DNA from 2 places in the Paenibacillus sp. JCM 18996 genome. Region 2 is predicted to be linked to the other one. Evidence: a T-box and tRNA genes for the amino acid it is inferred to sense, from the RefSeq annotation. Region 2 holds a T-box; the other holds one or more tRNA genes.

Region 1 (9,034 bases), 1.3 Mb from region 2:
CGCCCAGAAGGTTCTGAACGAAATGCGGGGACGGGCGATTCTTGCAGATGAGGTGGGACTGGGCAAGACCATCGAAGCCGGGCTTATCCTGAAAGAATATATACTGCGCGGCCTGGTCAAAAAGGTGCTGATCCTCGTGCCCGCCTCCCTCGTGCTGCAGTGGGTCCGTGAGCTCAACCAGAAATTCGGCATTCCCGCCGCCGCCCAGAAGAAAGATTACATGTGGAAAATCGCCGATATCATCGTCGCTTCCATGGACACGGCCAAGAGGAATCCCCACAGGGACATGGTCATGGGCATGCAGTACGATATGGTGATCATCGACGAGGCGCACAAACTGAAGAATAAGAAAACCACCAACTACCAGTTCGTCAACCAGCTGAAAAAAAAATACTGCCTGCTGCTGACCGCCACTCCGGTGCAGAACGATCTGAGCGAGCTGTATAACCTGATCACCCTGCTTAAACCCGGCCAATTGGGGGCACAGGGAAATTTTCAGGCGAACTTCGTCGTCGATAAGCGGGTACCCAAGAACCAGGAACAGCTCCAGCACGAGCTCTCCAAAATCATGATCCGCAACCGGAGAGGCGACGGAAATGTGGAATTTACGAAGCGTATGGTGAAAAATATCATTCTGCCGCTCTCTCCTGAAGAGCAGAAGCTGTACGATGGGGTGACGAATTTTGTAAAAGGCAGATATGAGGATGCCAAGGGAGACATCACCTCCATCCTCGCACTGGTGACGCTTCAGCGGGAGGTGTGCTCCTCACGGGACGCGGTGTTTATCACCTTGGTCAACCTGTTCAAGAAAACCACGGAGGATTCCCCGGTGCGTGCCCGCATTTGGGAGCTTGTGGAGATGATCCGCGGAATCAAAGCCAATACCAAGGGCGACAAAGTGCTTGAAATCATCCGGGAGGCCGGGGAAAAAGTGATTATATTCACCGAATACCGGGCGACCCAGGAATATCTAATGAAGTTCCTCAAGGACCATAATATTTCCGCCGTACCCTACCGCGGGGGTATGAACCGGGGCAAAAAGGACTGGATGATGGATTTGTTCCGCAACCGCGCGCAGGTGCTGATCGCTACTGAAGCCGGCGGCGAGGGAATCAACCTGCAATTCTGCCATCATATCATCAACTTCGACCTGCCTTGGAATCCGATGAGAGTGGAGCAGAGAATCGGGCGCGTGCACCGGCTGGGACAGCAGCAGGACGTGCGGATCTATAACCTGTCCACCAAAGGCACCATCGAGGAGCATATCCTTTCTTTGCTCCACGAAAAAATCAACATGTTTGAGCAGGTGATCGGAGAACTGGACACGATTCTGGAACGCTTTGAAAAAAAGAAAACGTCCTTCGAAACCCAGCTCGCCAGAATGGTGCTGGAATCCAAGGACGACACCGACCTTCGCAGGCAATTTGACGAGCTCAGTGAAAACATTCTATCCGTCCAAGCGGAAGTGGAGCAGGATCAGAGCGGCAGGGCTCCTTTGCAAAATATATTGAATGCGGTCGGACGGACGGTTGAGGTGAAGCCGTGAATATTGAGGAAATTCAATCGCTCGTCCTCCAGTATTTAGAGGCGATGGACTGCCAGATTCTGGAGAAAACTCCCGCTTATATCACGGTCAAGCTTTCAGCGGAAGCCGATAAGGACCTGACGAACCGCGCTTATTACTGGAGCTTTGTGGAAAGGTGCGGTATCGAGCCCGAGACACTGACGATGAAATGGGTGCTCGACCCCGCCAAACTCGATAACGGCAAGCAGCCGCCAAAACCGGCCGTCGCGCCGCCTGCTGGATCGAGTCCTAATTCGGACAGTGTTCTCGGCAGGTACTTCAGCCACGTTCCGACTCCCGTCATTGCCCGGGTGCCGACGGATGAAGTCACCTACGGAAGCCGGAGATTGGAACAGATTTTCGCCTCCATCAAAAGCAAGGGACGTTTCGTCCAGCTGTTCGAGGAACCCGAGACGGCGCGCCGAGGCGCAGCCTCCTCCCGCGGATACGAATCCTGGCTGAATATGAATGTGAAGGTCGAGTTGGCCTGCGACATGAAGCGCAGCGAGATGCACTCTTTGGGCATCAATCTTTCCAGCGGAGCGATCCGTGAAAACTTTTTTGAAGAGATGCTCGGCCGGAAGCTCACGCCGCGGCTCCCTGCCCATGTTCATATCAACCGCGGCCAATATTCTTTGGAAAGAGCCGTATATTTGGCGGAGGAATATTTGCTGCGGAAGCTTCAAGCTTATGACCACAGCTGGTCTTATGAAGCCCATAACCGGCTTGAGGAAGAACTCCAGCGTGTGCATGGCTATTACGACAGCCTTCTGAAGGAGACAGAGGATCCGGAGGTGAAGCTTGCGATCACCGAACAATGGAACCACCGAAGGCACGAATTGGAATGGCAGTACAGTCCGCGAGTGGGCGCTTTCGTCATTAACAGCGGTTTATTTCATTTGAACGGCCTGCCGCAGCAATGAACCGCGTCAGCAGGACGGGACTCGCCATAAAGCGGCAAGATCGGCTGGCAGAAAAAAAGTTTTCGACATGCAAGTTCTAACAAACTTTTTCAGACATATTGTTTACTATTAAAGCATAGAGCTTGCAGTTCTCCTCTATGCCTGAATCGACACGTTCCCGAAACGTCCAAGCAGGTGACAAGATCATGAAGCAAAAATGGATTTGGCTGACATCCGCCCTGCTCGCTGCAGGTATTGCCGTTTCCTTGACCTTCCCTTCCTTTGCGATGGAGAACAGTCCAGGCAAGGCCCCGCCGGATAAGCCCCCGGCGCCGACCACCGATCATCCTGCGGGCGGCAGGGATCTGGATACTTTCATAAAAAAGTGGATGGATACCCTGCAGCTGCAAAAAGGCTTTGAAGCCTGGCAAGGGGCCATAACTCGCGTGTATCCTTTGGGACCCGGCGTACACGGCTGGATCGTCCATATCTCCAAGGATGGCAAAGATGCGGGATATATGGTGATCAACGCCAGGGAAGACGGCACCTTCGAGCTTGCCGAATACGGCACAGGAGAGCATCCTTTATTCAGTCTTATCACGCTGTATCAATCTTTGATGCAGCAGGCAATTATCCCTTCCACAGTCACTTATGCACAGTTTGCGTCGTTCTACAAAGCGGAACGCTGGTACAAGGACGCTTTCCACGCCTTGTGGAAGCTTCAGCTGGACGGAAAGAATCTGATCTTTGACGCCAAAACTGCGGAACAGCTGCCTTTACAGGATAAAGAGATCCTTGCAGAAACGCCGGTCGAAGAACCACCATCCTTCACACCGGATCCGAAGATCCTGGAAACAGCTTCCGTCGCTTCATTCGACCCTTACGAGAATATGGGCTGGGTAGTCAAGCCCCCCGCCGTTATTCATAATTTCGCACAGTTAAAAGAAGACATGCAGCGGTTTCAAAAAATTGCGCTGGTGAGTCATCCTTTTTCAGGCAGAACCACTTTAGCTTTTGCCCTGACCGGCTATCAATTGACGGACAGCGGACTTTACCTGCGGTTCGAACAGGAGGGCAGCAGATTCGTTCCTTTCCTCACCTTCCTGCGGGGAGGGCAGTTTTATAACCTATAGTTATTCTCCTCTCTTCCTATATAGAAAAGCTTCCGGCCCCCTCTTTTCCGTTTGCGTCAGCGGAAAAGAGCCCGCGAGCTTTTCTTTTTTTTTGGGTGCATTGGGAAATATAGCGGATTTTCGGGGCGTTGTTGACTGTATCAAGCAAGTTCACCTGTAAACACCCGAAAAGATATAAATGCTTTAATGTCAAACGTCAAACAAGGCTGCGAGTGAATCCCAAGATTCACTCGCAGCCTTGTTTGCTGCCGATATTTACTTCAAAAGCTCCTCAGGAGTTTCTCCGCGGTTGCACCATGCTACGCAGTTGGTCAGAACCAGCTTTTTCGCAAGAGAAGTCAAGCCTTTGTTTACCATCTTCAGGACCATTTCTTTCATTTTCAACACCTCTTCTATCATATTTTATAATAATCTACAAACCGCTGCGCTGAATTAAGACAGAGCAGGGATTGCAGAAAAAACACCCACGAAAGAACAGGCCATTGGAGAAAAAAGTTGACTGAAACAATCAGTACGGCGATGATTCGAAGAATGTAATAATGCTCTTCCTTGATCTTGCTGATTCCGTGGATTCCAGCCGGAGCTCTAAGCAGTAAAATGGCAATAGAAGCAAAGGTAAAAAGAAGGCCGGTATACCAAAAGTCGATAGGAATGTAAACAGCGATGAACATTAATACTGAGGAGAAGGCAATACAGCTGCTGGACGATTTCAGATGGATGCCGCCGCTGAAATATTTCAGAATTGGAAATCCGGTCACGGCAATTAACCCATCGATGAAATGGCCGGTTAATGCGCAGATCGTCAAAGTAATGATATTGACAAAGATTGCATTGAAAAGATTCTGCAGCGCGTACTTCAGTACGGCAATCGAGGAAGCATCCTTAACGTTGTTGTGTATGTAGACAGATATTCTATTAGCCAGGAATTCAGACATAGGTTTATTGAACCCCAATCCTATTTGGGATACCTGATTTTGATAGACTTCTTATTTTGAATATAAGAATAACAAAAATTTGAGAGAAATACAAACAAAAGAATCCATAAAATAGTTCCATTCAAGGAAAAAATTTCTGTTTTATAAATGATAAACTGGAAAATGATTATACCGGACATGAGTATACTGGCCCACATAAAATTATACGACTTCAGAATCTGCTTGTTGGAAAATCTCCTGATGATAAAAGAAAATCCGATGTCAAATTTCCGCAATACAGCCGAGACCGCCAAATAAAAGCCGCATAAAAGCAGGCTCATAAACGCATACTGCGTTTCCGGATTAGCGACCCAGTCATGATTCGTCAAATTTAAGGCCATTATGGCATAATCCACTACAACTTCAATTACGACATAGATAAAAAAGGAGGTTGTGCAAAATACAAAAGAATAAAAAATGGGATAGTTGTTTGTGATGGTGATCAAGCAAATGAATGAAATGAGAATAATCAACGAAAAGATCGGCGTCTGCAGTAAATTTTTCACAAAGAAATTAATCAGGCCCAAGGAAACTCCAAGGACGATTATCCTGTTCTTGTTCTCCCGTATGCGGACGCGAAAAATGCTAAAACTCAAAATAACCACACAACTGTACAAAATGAGCGAAACAAACAGGCTGATCAACAATTCCATTATGCGTAAGTACCTCCTGATGTTAAAATCGACAATTAATATTATACTTGTATTCTACAGGGATGTAAGGACAAATATGAACTCTTTATGACATAAAGGCTATGCATTCTATAACCATGATTGCGGAAAGTTAAGGATAAACCACATTACAACACAAAAAAAGCCATAGACATAAAAACGTCTAGTGGCTTATTTGTTTGAGTGATGCGGTCGAGAGGACTCGAACCTCCACGGGGGGTTAGCCCACACGGACCTGAACCGTGCGCGTCTGCCAATTCCGCCACGACCGCAAATCGGGAAATATCTCGTAGCCGACAAGAAATATAATATCACGGCTGAAGATTGGAAGTCAAGTTTTTTATTTAATAAATTTTCTCGAACTCTCTCGAGTCCGCACTCCCTACTGAACCGTGTAGGGTTCCCCCTCAATCCTCCATAATGAAATCCGCCTGTCTCGCTTCTTCAAAAGGCTGGTATTTGTAGCTGCGGTCCAGTTTTACGATTTTGCGGTTCTGCTTGCGGATCAATACGGATTGATTATCCCAGGCGACGACAATTCCCTTCACATCGTTCTGCTCATGGATGTCCCGGATGATCCGGAGCTTGGTGCCTTCCACGCGAAAGCGGTCCAATTGTTCGTCAGTGATCATGATTGCTCCTCCTTTTATTTTACCTTTACTTAGAATACAACAACATCGGTGCAGAAGCTACGCTCGTGCAGCTCGGCCCGCTTGCGGGGATCTGCCGGTTCATTTTACACAAAGATGGTTAGTATAAAGAAAAAGACCGAGGAGGAGTCTGCCATGGATAAAAAAACGTATTACATCCGCGTAGGTTCGGGAGAAATACTCGAGGATCCCGAAGCTGCCGAATTCGAGTATGAAATTAAGGCTACCGACGCAGAAATCGACAAGCTCAGCGCTTTATTCGAACAGCGCGCCGATACCGACGATGCATCATTCTTCCGTGCGGGTACACCCTACAAAGAATATCATAAAGATAATCCAAACGTGGAATACGATGAATATCTGAAAGAAATTTACCAGATGATCCACGATCTCGGAGACCAAAAAACGAAACGGCACATCGAACAGATGAATATACTATAACCCCGCAAAGTGACGCAGACTTCACAGCTTTTTATACCTTGTTTCAACGAAGACGTAAAAAAAGCCCGGCGGCCGTATGAACGGTTTGTCGGGCTGGATTTATGAACAGGATCAGCTTACGTGCTCTTTGGAATCGTTCTTCTCGTACCAGCAGTCCAGCACCTTGCCGGACATCACGCGGGATTCAAGATATTCCACCTGCAGCGACGAGAACTGGCCTTTCCATTCCAGGGAAAGTTCATTGCACAGCTTGATAACCGTCAACAATTCGGACCAGGCAACGTAACGCTTATACCAAAAAAACTGTGGATGCTCAATCATATAGGGATATAGATCGTCAAACTCTGTATGTTTACAATCGAGGGCACGTTCGAAATGAATTTTGGCCTCTTCAATTTGGGTTTTCATAAAATCGGCTGAAATCAGTTCGCTTCCCATAACGTTCATTGCCTCCTTAATGTTACATAATTTTATTATAAAGGAAAAGCTAATGATATGGAAGGATTATTCGAAGGTAATCTTTCCATTCTCAAGAGATGAGATTCTGACCAGGGAGTCCACTCGGATCCCTCTTTCGCGGATGGTTCTGCCTCCGGCTTGGAACGATTTCTCGACGGCGATTCCCACCCCCACCAATTCGGCTCCGGAGATTTCGACAATTCGAATCAACCCTCTGGCGGCGTCCCCGTTGGCAATAAAATCGTCGATGATCAACACGCGGTCCTGCGGCTGCAGAAATTCCTTGGAAACCATAATATCCGTTACAATTCCTTTGGTGAAGGAAGGCACTCGCTCGCAATAGGTGTCTTGATCCGTGGTTAACGTTTTTTTGCGGCGGGCGAAGATAAAAGGAACATGAAGCTCATATGCCGCAGCCATGGCCAGCGGTATTCCTGACGACTCTACCGTTAACACCTTGGTAACATCACATTCTGCGTAAAGAGAGGCAAATTCCTTGCCTAAAGCCATGATCAACGCGGGATCCACCTGATGGTTCAATATGGCATCCACCTTCAACACTTGATCGGATAGCACAACGCCCACTTCTTGAATACGCTGCTTAAGCAAATTCATCTTCATTCCTCCACCTTGGCTTTGCTGTTTAACTTATCATAATCCCAAGGAGCGTTTCAAGTGGAACGGGCTTTTCTTTACTTATGTATGAAACTTTTTGGCAGAAAGAACCGTCTATATAAATATTAAAAGCACTTTCTTCAAAATGAAACAACGAGTTAAGTCCAAATGCAGCGCGCCATGAAACAACGAGTTAAGTCCAAATGCAGCGCCGCCAGCTTTACCGATTGGCTAAAAATGGGCATTGTTTATATGGATTTTCAAGATTATGATAGTACAAGCTGCCAAAATTTTCAGGCATGGTCGAACACTCATCCGGAAGGACAGATAAAAGGTGAAACTAACTCCAAAGCCGATCGCTGCCGCCCTATCCGCCTTTTTGGCCGCCGCTGTGCTGCCGGGCTGCGAAGTGACGGGACTGCATAACTCCCCGCTGCCCTCCGCCCTTTCGGTTTCCGCAGCCGCTTATCAACTTCCGTCCGAAGCTGAGGGTCAGGGAAATCCGCTGCAGATTTCTTCTCCTTACGCGGCGGTTCCCAAAACGCAGGCAGACACTGTCGAGACCAAGCATGGTTCTGCGCATCCGCTGCCTGAAGCAGGCAAAACCGCCGGCAAGATCCGGATCGACCGGCAGAACGCTTACAGCGCGAGCAGGCCCGCCCTGGTCGGAGCGCAGCTGCTAACACATATCGAAACGCTCCGCCGGCAATTCGGCAAGCCGCTTCAGGAATACGTCATGAATAACGGGAAGGATTCGATGACCGTGCTGGATTACGGGGATTTTTCTCTCGGCTTCAATCAGTTCGAGCTGCTGCAGTTTATTACTATAAGCTCATCCGACATCGACCCCGGATTAAACGGCCTGCGCCTCGGCGAAACGACGCAGGACGCGGTCCAAGCGTTGGGCACCCCCGACACGAATACCAAATACGTGCTGACCTACAAATCACAGGGAACGATCCTCAAGCTGGACGCCGATCCGGACACCCAAATCATCCGAGCCATTACGTTGTTCTCAATCTATTGAAAAACCCGAGAAGCCGCGAGGCTTTCGGGGTTTTTATTTTGGGGCTCCCCTAAGTTCCTGCTATAACTTGGGAGTTCCACTCACTTTGGTGGTAAACTTACAGCATCTAGTTGCTCCAACCAATCAGGGGGTTAAGAGGTTGTATGCGAGAGATATAGGGATTTTTTGAGGCGTTGAACAAAAAAGCCCATGCCTGCGGACATGGGATGAATTGCCTACGAGCAAGGGGTGTGATCAGACAGCTTAATTGTTCAGATCTTCAACCTGTCAAGACTCGGACTTCTTTTTTTTACGCATACGCCAGTACAGATACAGCCCCGCCCCGCCTGCGACCGCAGCTATCGCGACAGCGGCTCTCATGTACCGGTGAACAAGCGGCATCACGTATTGAACGCTGCCGCCGATAAAATGTCCCAAAGTGACAAACGTGGCAGCCCACAATAAGCCCCCGGACCCGGCGTAAAGCGCATACTTCCATAACGGAACCCGGGTTACTCCGGCCCAATAGCAGGTCAGCTGCCTTAATCCGGGAACAAAATACCCGAAAAAAACCGTCCACAACCCATATCGGTGAAACCATCCCTCTGCCTTGTCCAAA
Region 2 (9,034 bases):
TATCCACTGTCCATGCTTCGTCGTAGTTTGGCCAAGGCTCGTAGGTGATCGACTCGTTATGGCCGAGCTTCTGCCAAAGCTCCTCAGCAATATGCGGAGCGATCGGGGACAGCATCTGCACGAAATTTTCCATTGCCGCCTTCGGCAGTTCATTTTGCTTATAGGCGTCGTTGACGAAAATCATCAGCTGCGAGATCGCCGTATTGAAGCGCTGCGCTTCGAAATCCTCGGTAATTTTCTTCACGCTGCGGTGCCAGGTCCTCTTGAAAGCATCGTCGCCTTTTGCATCGGCACTGATTTTCTCGTTCAGCCAGCCTTCCTCATTGACGAACAGCCGCCATATCCGGTTCAAGAAACGGTACGAGCCCTCGACGCCGTTCGTATTCCATGGCTTCGTCGCCTCCAGCGGCCCCATGAACATTTCGTACATCCGCAGCGTGTCCGCTCCGTATTCGTTTACGATTTCATCGGGATTCACGACGTTGCCGCGGGATTTGCTCATTTTCTCCATGTTCTCGCCGAGAATCATGCCTTGGTTCACCAGCTTGTGGAACGGCTCCTTCGTCTTGACGATGCCCATATCGTAGAGCACTTTATGCCAGAAACGCGCGTACAGCAGATGCAGCACCGCGTGCTCGGCGCCGCCGATGTAAAGGTCGACAGGCAGCCATTTCTCCTGCAGCTCCCTGGACACGAGCTCCTCCTCGTTGCGGGGGTCGATGAATCGCAGGTAGTACCAGCAGCTTCCCGCCCACTGCGGCATCGTGTTTGTCTCGCGCCGCGCTTTCATGCCGGTTTCCGGATCCACCGTGTTGACCCAGTCCGTCACATTGGCCAGCGGGGACTCGCCCGTTCCGGAAGGCTTGATGTGGTCTACGTCCGGCAGCAGAAGCGGCAGCTGATCTTCAGGCACCGGCTTCATCGTGCCGTCTTCCAGATGCAGGATCGGAATCGGCTCGCCCCAATATCTCTGGCGGCTGAACAGCCAATCTCTAAGGCGGTACGTGACTTTACCGTGCCCTTTGCCGGTTTCTTCAAGCCACTCGATCATCCTGGCGATCGCCGCTTCATTATTCAACCCGTTCACAGGTCCGGAGTTTACATGCTCCCCGTCGCCTGCATAAGCTTCTTCCTGCACATTGCCGCCCTGTACAACTTCCACAATCGGAAGGTCGAACTGCCTGGCGAACTCCCAGTCCCGCTGGTCGTGTCCCGGAACCGCCATAATCGCCCCCGTGCCGTAGCCGGCAAGCACATAATCCGCGATCCAGACCGGGATCCGGCTTCCGTTCACAGGGTTTACCGCATATGCTCCGGTGAATACGCCGGTTTTGTCCTTGGCCAAATCGGTGCGCTCCAGGTCGCTCTTGCGAGCCGCTTTCTCCTGGTAGTCCCGGACTGTGGCTTCCTGCCCGGCGGTTGTTATTTGCGCCACCAGTTCATGCTCCGGGGCCAATACGCAATAAGTCGCTCCGAACAGCGTATCCGGACGGGTAGTGAACACCGCGAGATGGGCGTCGTGGCCATCCAAGGCAAACTTCACTTCGGCGCCGGTCGACTTGCCGATCCAGTTGCGCTGCATATCCTTGATGCTTTCGGACCAGTCCACCTCTTCCAGATCCTCCAGCAGCCTTTCGGCATAATCCGTAATCTTCAGAATCCATTGGCGCATCGGCCTGCGGATGACGGGATGACCGCCGCGCTCGCTTTTTCCGTCGATGACCTCTTCATTCGCCAGAACCGTACCCAGCGCAGGGCACCAGTTGACCGCCACTTCGTCGACATAAGCCAGGCCGCGCTTATACAGCTGCAGAAAAATCCACTGCGTCCATTTGTAATATTCGGGATCGGTCGTGCTGATTTCACGGTCCCAATCGTAGGAGAAGCCCAGAGATTTGATCTGCCGGCGGAAGTTGTTGATGTTCTTCACGGTAATTTCCCGCGGATGCTCCCCGGTGTCCAGCGCATGCTGCTCGGCGGGCAGGCCGAACGCGTCCCAACCCATCGGATGAAGAACGTTGCAGCCTTTCATCCTTTTGTAACGGGAGACGATGTCCGTTGCCGTATACCCTTCCGGATGGCCTACATGCAGCCCTGCCCCGGATGGATAAGGGAACATATCCAAAGCGTAAAACTTCGGAAGGCTGTCGTTATCCAGCACCTTGAACGTCTTGTTCTCTTCCCAATGCTTCTGCCATTTCGGCTCCAATGCTTGCGGGTTATACCCCTGAGTTTCTTTCGCTTGTTGTTCGTGTGACATGTAAAAAGCCTCCTTGCGGCCCATTCTCCGCATCTTCGTATTTCCATGACAACAAAAAAACCCCGCATCGCTAGCGCAACGGCTAGGGACGAGAGGTTTGTTATTCCCGTGGTACCACCCTAGTTAACAGCAGGCGTACTTCGCCCCTGTTCACTCTTTCCCTTAACGCGGGTTTACGATCCGGCTAGCATCCGCTGCCTTCGCGGACGGTCACCTTCTGGCTCCAAGGCGAGTTCGCTTCTTTCGTCTGCCGGTTTCCACCCTTTCCGGCTCTCTGCAAGACGCTCCAAAAGCTACTAATCCTTTTCGTTGCCGTGGTTCATTTGTGTTTCGATTATATGCAAAATAACGGTGCCGTGTCAAGTGCCGTCCGCCTATGTCAGATTCGAATAGAAAAACGACAAGATCGTGCATATATTTTAACACGGCGGTTTCATATACTAGACTTGTGCAATGGAAATCAGGACAGGGGGAGCAACGCAATGTTGAATAAATTGAACGTTACGGTATGGAATGAGCACCGCCATGAAAAGAAGAACGAAAAAGTAAGAGCCGTTTACCCTAACGGGATCCACCAAGCGATCGGTGAAGGGCTGACAGGCGATGTCAATGTCCGCTACGCCACTTTGGACGAGCCCGAACACGGTCTGACCGAAGAGGTGCTGAACAGCACGGATGTGCTGGTCTGGTGGGGCCACACGGCCCACGGCGAAGTTCAGGACGAAATCGTGGAGAAAGTATTCAACCGCGTCATGCATGGAATGGGACTGATCGTGCTGCATTCGGGTCATTTTTCCAAAATTTTCAAAAGACTGATGGGTACTTCCTGCGACCTCAAGTGGAGGGAAGCCGGCGAGAAGGAACGGCTGTGGGTCGTATCCCCGGGCCATCCTATCGCGGAAGGCATAGGAGAATATATCGAGCTGGAGCATGAAGAAATGTACGGGGAGCACTTTGATATTCCGCAGCCGGACGAGCTTGTGTTCGTTTCCTGGTTCGAAGGCGGAGAAGTGTTCCGCAGCGGCTGCACCTACACCAGAGGCCAAGGCAAGATCTTCTACTTCCGTCCGGGCCACGAAACCTATCCGACTTATTTCAATGAGAGCGTTCGCCGCGTGATAGGCAATGCTGTTCAATGGGCCGCGCCCAGCACTCGGGAATATCCGAAGTATGGCAATGCTAAGCCTTTGGAAATCATCAGATCCGAAGATCCTGCAGCGGTGAAGTAAGAGCCAGTCCGATCTGACCGCAAACGTATTAACTCTTTATTTCACTTGAGCCATAATATCGGCCGGTGCGGCTGTTCAAGCTGCATCGGCTTTTCCGGTTTCTAAGGAGTCCGCCGCGTAACGGGATGATCTCAACCGCCTATCTGCGTTCCCGTGGTAGTTTGTCAGCCTATGCATCTAAATAAGTCCCGCTGACATAGCCGTGTAGAGTGTCAATCCATAGCTTCGTTCAAAAGCGCCATGTGGATATGGTCCTGCCATTTGCCGTTGATTTTCAAATATTTGCGCGCCAGCCCCTCCTGCTGGAATCCCAGCTTCTGCACCAGCCGCATAGAAGGCTCATTGCCCGGAATAATGTTCGCTTCAATCCGATGCAGCTTCAGCTCCTGGAAAGCATAATCTATAGCCGCTTGCAGCGCTTCCGTCATATACCCTTGATTGGCTTCGTTCTCATCGATTTTGTAACCCAGATGGCACGATTGAAAGACGCCGCGGACGATGTTCGAAAGTCCTATATTTCCGATCGCTCGGGACATCCCCTCTGCTTTTTTAAACAGCCACCAGCGAACCATCTGCCCGCGGATCATAGCTTCCATTTCCGTCTGCAGAATGTCGGCCTGCACCCCCGCACTAAAAAAGCTTTCTTCCCTCAAAGGTTCCCAGGGCTCCAGAAATTTGCGGTTCCGCCGGTAAAATTCAACCACGACCCGGGTCTCGCTTTCATCAACCGTTTTTAAAATCAGACGTTCCGTCTCCAGGTCCGCACCCTTAACAATCACCGGTATTCCTCCTTCTTTCATAGAAAAACAGGAAACCCTGCCCTTACGAGCAGAGTGAGCCTTCTTATGTACCAGGCTTGTGGCCAGCCATTCATCTTTTTATCGCCGCTACAAAGATGCGTCTGGTATCCTCCGTCGGCCGCTCCCATGTAAAATCCGAATAGCAGAAGGTATCCGTAAACCCTGCTTCCGACAGAGCCGATTTGACCCATTCAAGAGGATAAGCTCTTTGCTGATGGTACTCCACAAATTTGCGGTACCGCTCAGGGGCCGAGGCGTTATCCAACGCGAAAATGGTCAGTGCGTGCTCGATTTCGGTCCTATCCTCATCGTAATCGCAGGTCCATATGTAAGCCAGTCCATCCTCGTCATAGACGAAAGGCTGTTGTTCAAAGTATGACTCCAATTGGACGGCCGCATGCATATCGAACAAAAAAAGCCCTCCCGGCTTCAAGCCGGCATAGACTCGTTCAAAGGCGCTTTTCCAATCCTCTTCTTCCAGCAAATAGTTCAGGCAGTCGCAGAACGAAATAACGCAGTCGGCAGGCTCGCTCCATTCCCATTCTCTCATATCCTGATGCAGCCAGGTGACGGAGCCTTTGAAGGCTTTGCCTGTGAGCCCCCGCAGCCGCTCCGTCTTATCGTGCGCGATCGACAGCATGTCCTCGGAAAGGTCGATTCCGATCACCTGATACCCGGCTTGCGCCAAAGGGATCGCGAGGCTGCCCGTGCCGCATCCCAGATCCACTATGGTGCGGGGCTTTTCGAATTTCGCGAAGCTCTCTTCAGCAAATTTCAGCCACTCCCTGTAAGGCATATCAGCCATCAGACGGTCATAAACATAGGCGAATTGGCGGTACGACATCATTCATCGCCTCCGCCCGTACGCTCTTCTTTCTTCAGATAAGTCCAGCTTCCTTGTTGAGTAACCAGACCTTCCTTCATCAGCTTGCCTAAAGCTCTCTTGAAAGCGGACTTGCTGAAGCCGAACCGCTGCTTGATCAGATCGGCCGGCGTTTCGTCCGAATAAGGCATCGCCTGGTTAGGCCGATCCTTGAGGAAAGCAAGCAGCGTTTCCGCGTCTTCGCCCATGCTGAGCTGTTTGGCCGCCCTCATCGAAAGGTTGACTTTCCCGTCTTCACGTATAAAAATAACCCGGGCCCGCACCTGCTCACCCAAACGGAGCATCCGTGTACGTTCAGTGGAATGAATAAGTCCGATCACCCCGAACCCGACCACTCCTCCGTCGCATACGACGAAGCTGCCCATTTGCAGCGGCTTATAAACACGGCATTCGACCCATTGGTTCAACCAGGACGCAGGAGCTTCGAAACAAAGCGGCACCAGCTCCCGCTCACCGGCCCATCTAGCGATCAAGCGGCCTTGACGGTCATGGTCCATGGTCACGAATACTTTGTCGCCAATGACAGGACGCAATTCCTCGAACTCCGGAACTTCATTTTTTGGCAGCAGCAGGTTCCGTCCCAGCCCCATCTCCAAAAAACAGCCCAACCTGGAATTGACATCGACCACTTCCAGCAGCCCAACCTGTCCCAAGGTGAGAAGTGGCTTTTTCATTGTAGCGGCGAGCCGGTCCTGCGTATCATGGAACAGAAAAACTTCAACCGCGTCGCCCGGTTTGACCGAACCTTCCGCCTCGCTGTAGTGCAGCAGAACATCCTGGCTGCCGTTAGTGAGAAAGTAGCCGTTTGGAGGAACTTCCCTGTCGACTGTCAGCTGTGTTACGCGGCCCGCTTCCAGCTTCATACCCGCTCCACAACCTTCGCGTCGGACCACAAACGCTCGATATTGTAATATTCCCTTTCATCCCTATGGAATACATGAACAACCACGTCGCCGATATCCACAAGCACCCATCTAGCAGTATCGAAGCCTTCTACGCCCCGTACGGTGGCCCCGTTTTTTTCCGCTTGTTTCTTGGCTTCCGAAGCGATTGCCTGAACCTGGGTTTCCGAGTTCCCGTGGCAAATAATATAATAATCCGAGACCAGGGAAATTCCAGTCAGGTTCAGAGTCGTTACATTCATCGCTTTCTTGTCTTCTACCGCATTCACGACAACATTCATTAATTGTTCGGGAGATATGCTCATCAAATTCCTCCTTATAAAAAAATTATGATAGCCGTACACTTACTTTTCCTGCCGGATTTCCATTATAAGGCTGTTTCTCGCCAAAACCGTAAGCGGGTATATTCTTTTTCCATGCTGCAGTAAAAAGCGGATGGTATTATCGAAAGCTGCTATCAAAGCCTGGTTCAAGTCCGCTTCAGCCAGCTGTCTGACCTCGCCCACTCCTGGAAAGTCCCTGCCGGGCTCAATATAATCGGCGAGCCAGAGCACCTTGTCCAGCAGCGTCATGTTCTCGCGTCCGGAGGTGTGATAGCGGATGGCATCCAGCACTTCGCGGTCCTGGATCCCGAAGTCCCGCTCCGCTACAAAAGCGCCCGCTTGCGCATGCCAAAGCTCCTTATCGTATTCAAGCAAGTCAAGCTGCGCCCCGCTGTTTTTGACCGCCTCCGCTTGTTTGCCGACCGGCCAGTATTTGCAGGTATCATGCAGTACCGCGGCGACATCGGCTTTGGAGGGATCCGCTCCGAACCGTTTAGCCAGCTCGGCCGCCGACTCCATTACTCCCAGCGTATGCTGCCATCTTCGTTCCGGCATGTGCCGCTTTACAGCTTCCATCAGCTTTTCACGATTCATATAGACGGTGCTCCTTTATATATTGCCTCACGGGTTCCGAAACTAAATAACGGATTGAGAGACCTTGGGTTAACCGCTCTCTGATCTTCGTGGACGAAATGTCAATCATCGGCATGCCCACAATCGTCACCCGTTCTTCGATAGCTTCTGTGAGGTTGGTCATATCAATGGAATACCCGGGCCGCTGCAGTCCTATAAAATAAATATATTGTATGATTTCATTGATTTTAAACCAGTTCGGCAGAAACTCCACCATATCCGCACCGATTATATAAGCAAAATCGATACCCGGTTCCTGGCTGCACAGAAGCTTGACCGTATTCACCGTGTAGGATGTGCCGCCTTGCCGCAGTTCCAAATCGCATGCCCGGAAGCAAGGATGGTCCTCAATCGCTTTATTCACCATTTCCCAACGTCGGGCAGCAGATGCAGCCGGCAGATGGCTTTTGTGCGGGGGGACATGAGTGGGCATAAACCACACCTCGTCCAGCTTCGCTCCGACTCTCGCCTGCTCCGCGGCCACCAGGTGGCCGTAGTGGATCGGATCGAATGTGCCTCCCATAATCCCAACCTTCATATTACCCTCACCTCAAATCCCCCGAGCCCCGAAAAGCTCTAGCATCGGCAATACTTATTACCCGTAAATCAGGGGAGTTCAATCTGTTTATGGTCTTTTGACTCTTTGTACAGAATAATCGTCTTGCCGATGATCTGGACGAGCTCGGACCCCGAGCCTTCGGCGAGCTGCTCCGCCACTTCGGAACGGTCATCGTCATTATTGCTCAGAATCGACACTTTGATCAGCTCTCTCACTTCAATGGCTTCTTCGATGTGCCGGATCAGATTGTCGTTCACCCCGCCTTTGCCCACCTGGAAAATCGGATCCAAATGATGGGCCAGCGAACGAAGATGCCTTTTTTGCTTGCCTGTCAGACTCATTATGCTTGCTCCTCTGTAAAAGATTGTTCCACGGCTTGCCTCATCGCTTCCACGGGCGCAGGTACACCGGTCCAATACTCGAATGCGTAGGCGCCCTGATAGATGAACATGCCGAAGCCGCTGTGAATCATCGCTCCCCGTTCCTGCGCTTCCCTAAGGAATCGGGTCACCGGGGGATTATAGATAAGATCGCTGGCCGCCATGCCTTCGCGCAGAAGTGCAGTGTCCATTGGAAGCTCGTCAACGGCCGGGTGCATGCCCGCAGATGTTGTATTAATGACAAGGTCGACCCCCTGCATATTGTCTGCAATTTGGTCCAGCCCCATCCCGGCACAATCGCTCAACGATGACAGCTCGTCAGCCAGTTCCACTGCTCTGTCCCTGGTACGGTTGGCGATCCGGATGCAGGCCGGACCTTCTTTAGCCAGGGCGTACGTGATGCCTCTCGACGCTCCCCCGGCTCCGATCACCAGAATATGCTTTCCCGCGAGGGAAATGCCCGTCTCTTCCTTCAGCGAACGCACATATCCAATGCCGTCCGTGTTATATCCGATCAGCCGTCCGCCATCATTGACAATCGTATTGACGGCTCCAATGACGCGTGCTCCTTCGTCGATTTCGTCCAAATACTTCATCACTTCCTCTTTGTGGGGAATCGTGACGTTAATTCCGCGGAAATTCAGCGCCCTAACGCCTTTCACCGCAGCCTCTAAATTGGCGGGAAGCACGTGGAATGCAGCATACAGGCCGTTGATTCCCGTTTCCATAAAAGCCCGATTCAGCATAACCGGCGATTTCGAATGCTTGACCGGATCCCCAAAAACTCCATACATTACCGTGCGGGTGTCTACTTTCCCCATTTTCCCTCGGCTCCCCCCATAAGAAAACCTCTGCCCGAGCCCTTTAAAAAATGAGCGGCCGCGATTTAAAGGCCACCATTCCTGATAAAAAAAGTTTAACGTTAAGAATAACCTAAGCAAACAATTACCTTAGATCAGCGTATCCCTCACGGCTACCTTGATGCCTTTCGGCACATGGACGGCCAGTTCCGCTCCGGCAGTGCTGTTGATTTTGATCCATCCCAGGCCTGAAATAAGGATATCC

The links. A T-box is a leader RNA that pairs with one kind of tRNA and senses whether it is charged. The one in region 2 lies ahead of leuS (leucine--tRNA ligase), so its partner is inferred to be a tRNA-Leu.
Region 1: it encodes a tRNA-Leu, which carries the amino acid that the T-box ahead of leuS (leucine--tRNA ligase) is inferred to sense. The anticodon was not compared.

The regions. Positions count from the first base shown of each region.
Region 1 covers NZ_AP043884.1:1,738,104-1,747,137, forward strand. The annotation lists gene ACZ5N7_RS08650 (DEAD/DEAH box helicase) at 1-1,546, shown strand, start outside; gene ACZ5N7_RS08655 (YqhG family protein) at 1,543-2,487, shown strand; gene ACZ5N7_RS08660 (hypothetical protein) at 2,673-3,599, shown strand; gene ACZ5N7_RS08665 (AgrD family cyclic lactone autoinducer peptide) at 3,855-3,977, opposite strand; gene ACZ5N7_RS08670 (accessory gene regulator B family protein) at 3,995-4,534, opposite strand; tRNA gene ACZ5N7_RS08675 (tRNA-Leu) at 5,432-5,516, opposite strand; gene ACZ5N7_RS08680 (hypothetical protein) at 5,652-5,876, opposite strand; gene ACZ5N7_RS08685 (hypothetical protein) at 6,030-6,335, shown strand; gene ACZ5N7_RS08690 (hypothetical protein) at 6,447-6,773, opposite strand; gene ACZ5N7_RS08695 (xanthine phosphoribosyltransferase) at 6,840-7,409, opposite strand; gene ACZ5N7_RS08700 (hypothetical protein) at 7,744-8,436, shown strand; gene ACZ5N7_RS08705 (DedA family protein) at 8,704-9,034, opposite strand, start outside.
Region 2 covers NZ_AP043884.1:430,514-439,547, reverse strand. The annotation lists gene leuS (leucine--tRNA ligase) at 1-2,260, opposite strand, end outside; T-box leader at 2,342-2,579, opposite strand; gene ACZ5N7_RS02120 (ThuA domain-containing protein) at 2,743-3,489, shown strand; gene ACZ5N7_RS02115 (GNAT family N-acetyltransferase) at 3,702-4,268, opposite strand; gene ACZ5N7_RS02110 (class I SAM-dependent DNA methyltransferase) at 4,360-5,136, opposite strand; gene ACZ5N7_RS02105 (CvfB family protein) at 5,133-6,035, opposite strand; gene rsfS (ribosome silencing factor) at 6,032-6,379, opposite strand; gene yqeK (bis(5'-nucleosyl)-tetraphosphatase (symmetrical) YqeK) at 6,419-6,991, opposite strand; gene ACZ5N7_RS02090 (nicotinate-nucleotide adenylyltransferase) at 6,981-7,568, opposite strand; gene yhbY (ribosome assembly RNA-binding protein YhbY) at 7,637-7,930, opposite strand; gene aroE (shikimate dehydrogenase) at 7,930-8,790, opposite strand; gene yqeH (ribosome biogenesis GTPase YqeH) at 8,920-9,034, opposite strand, start outside.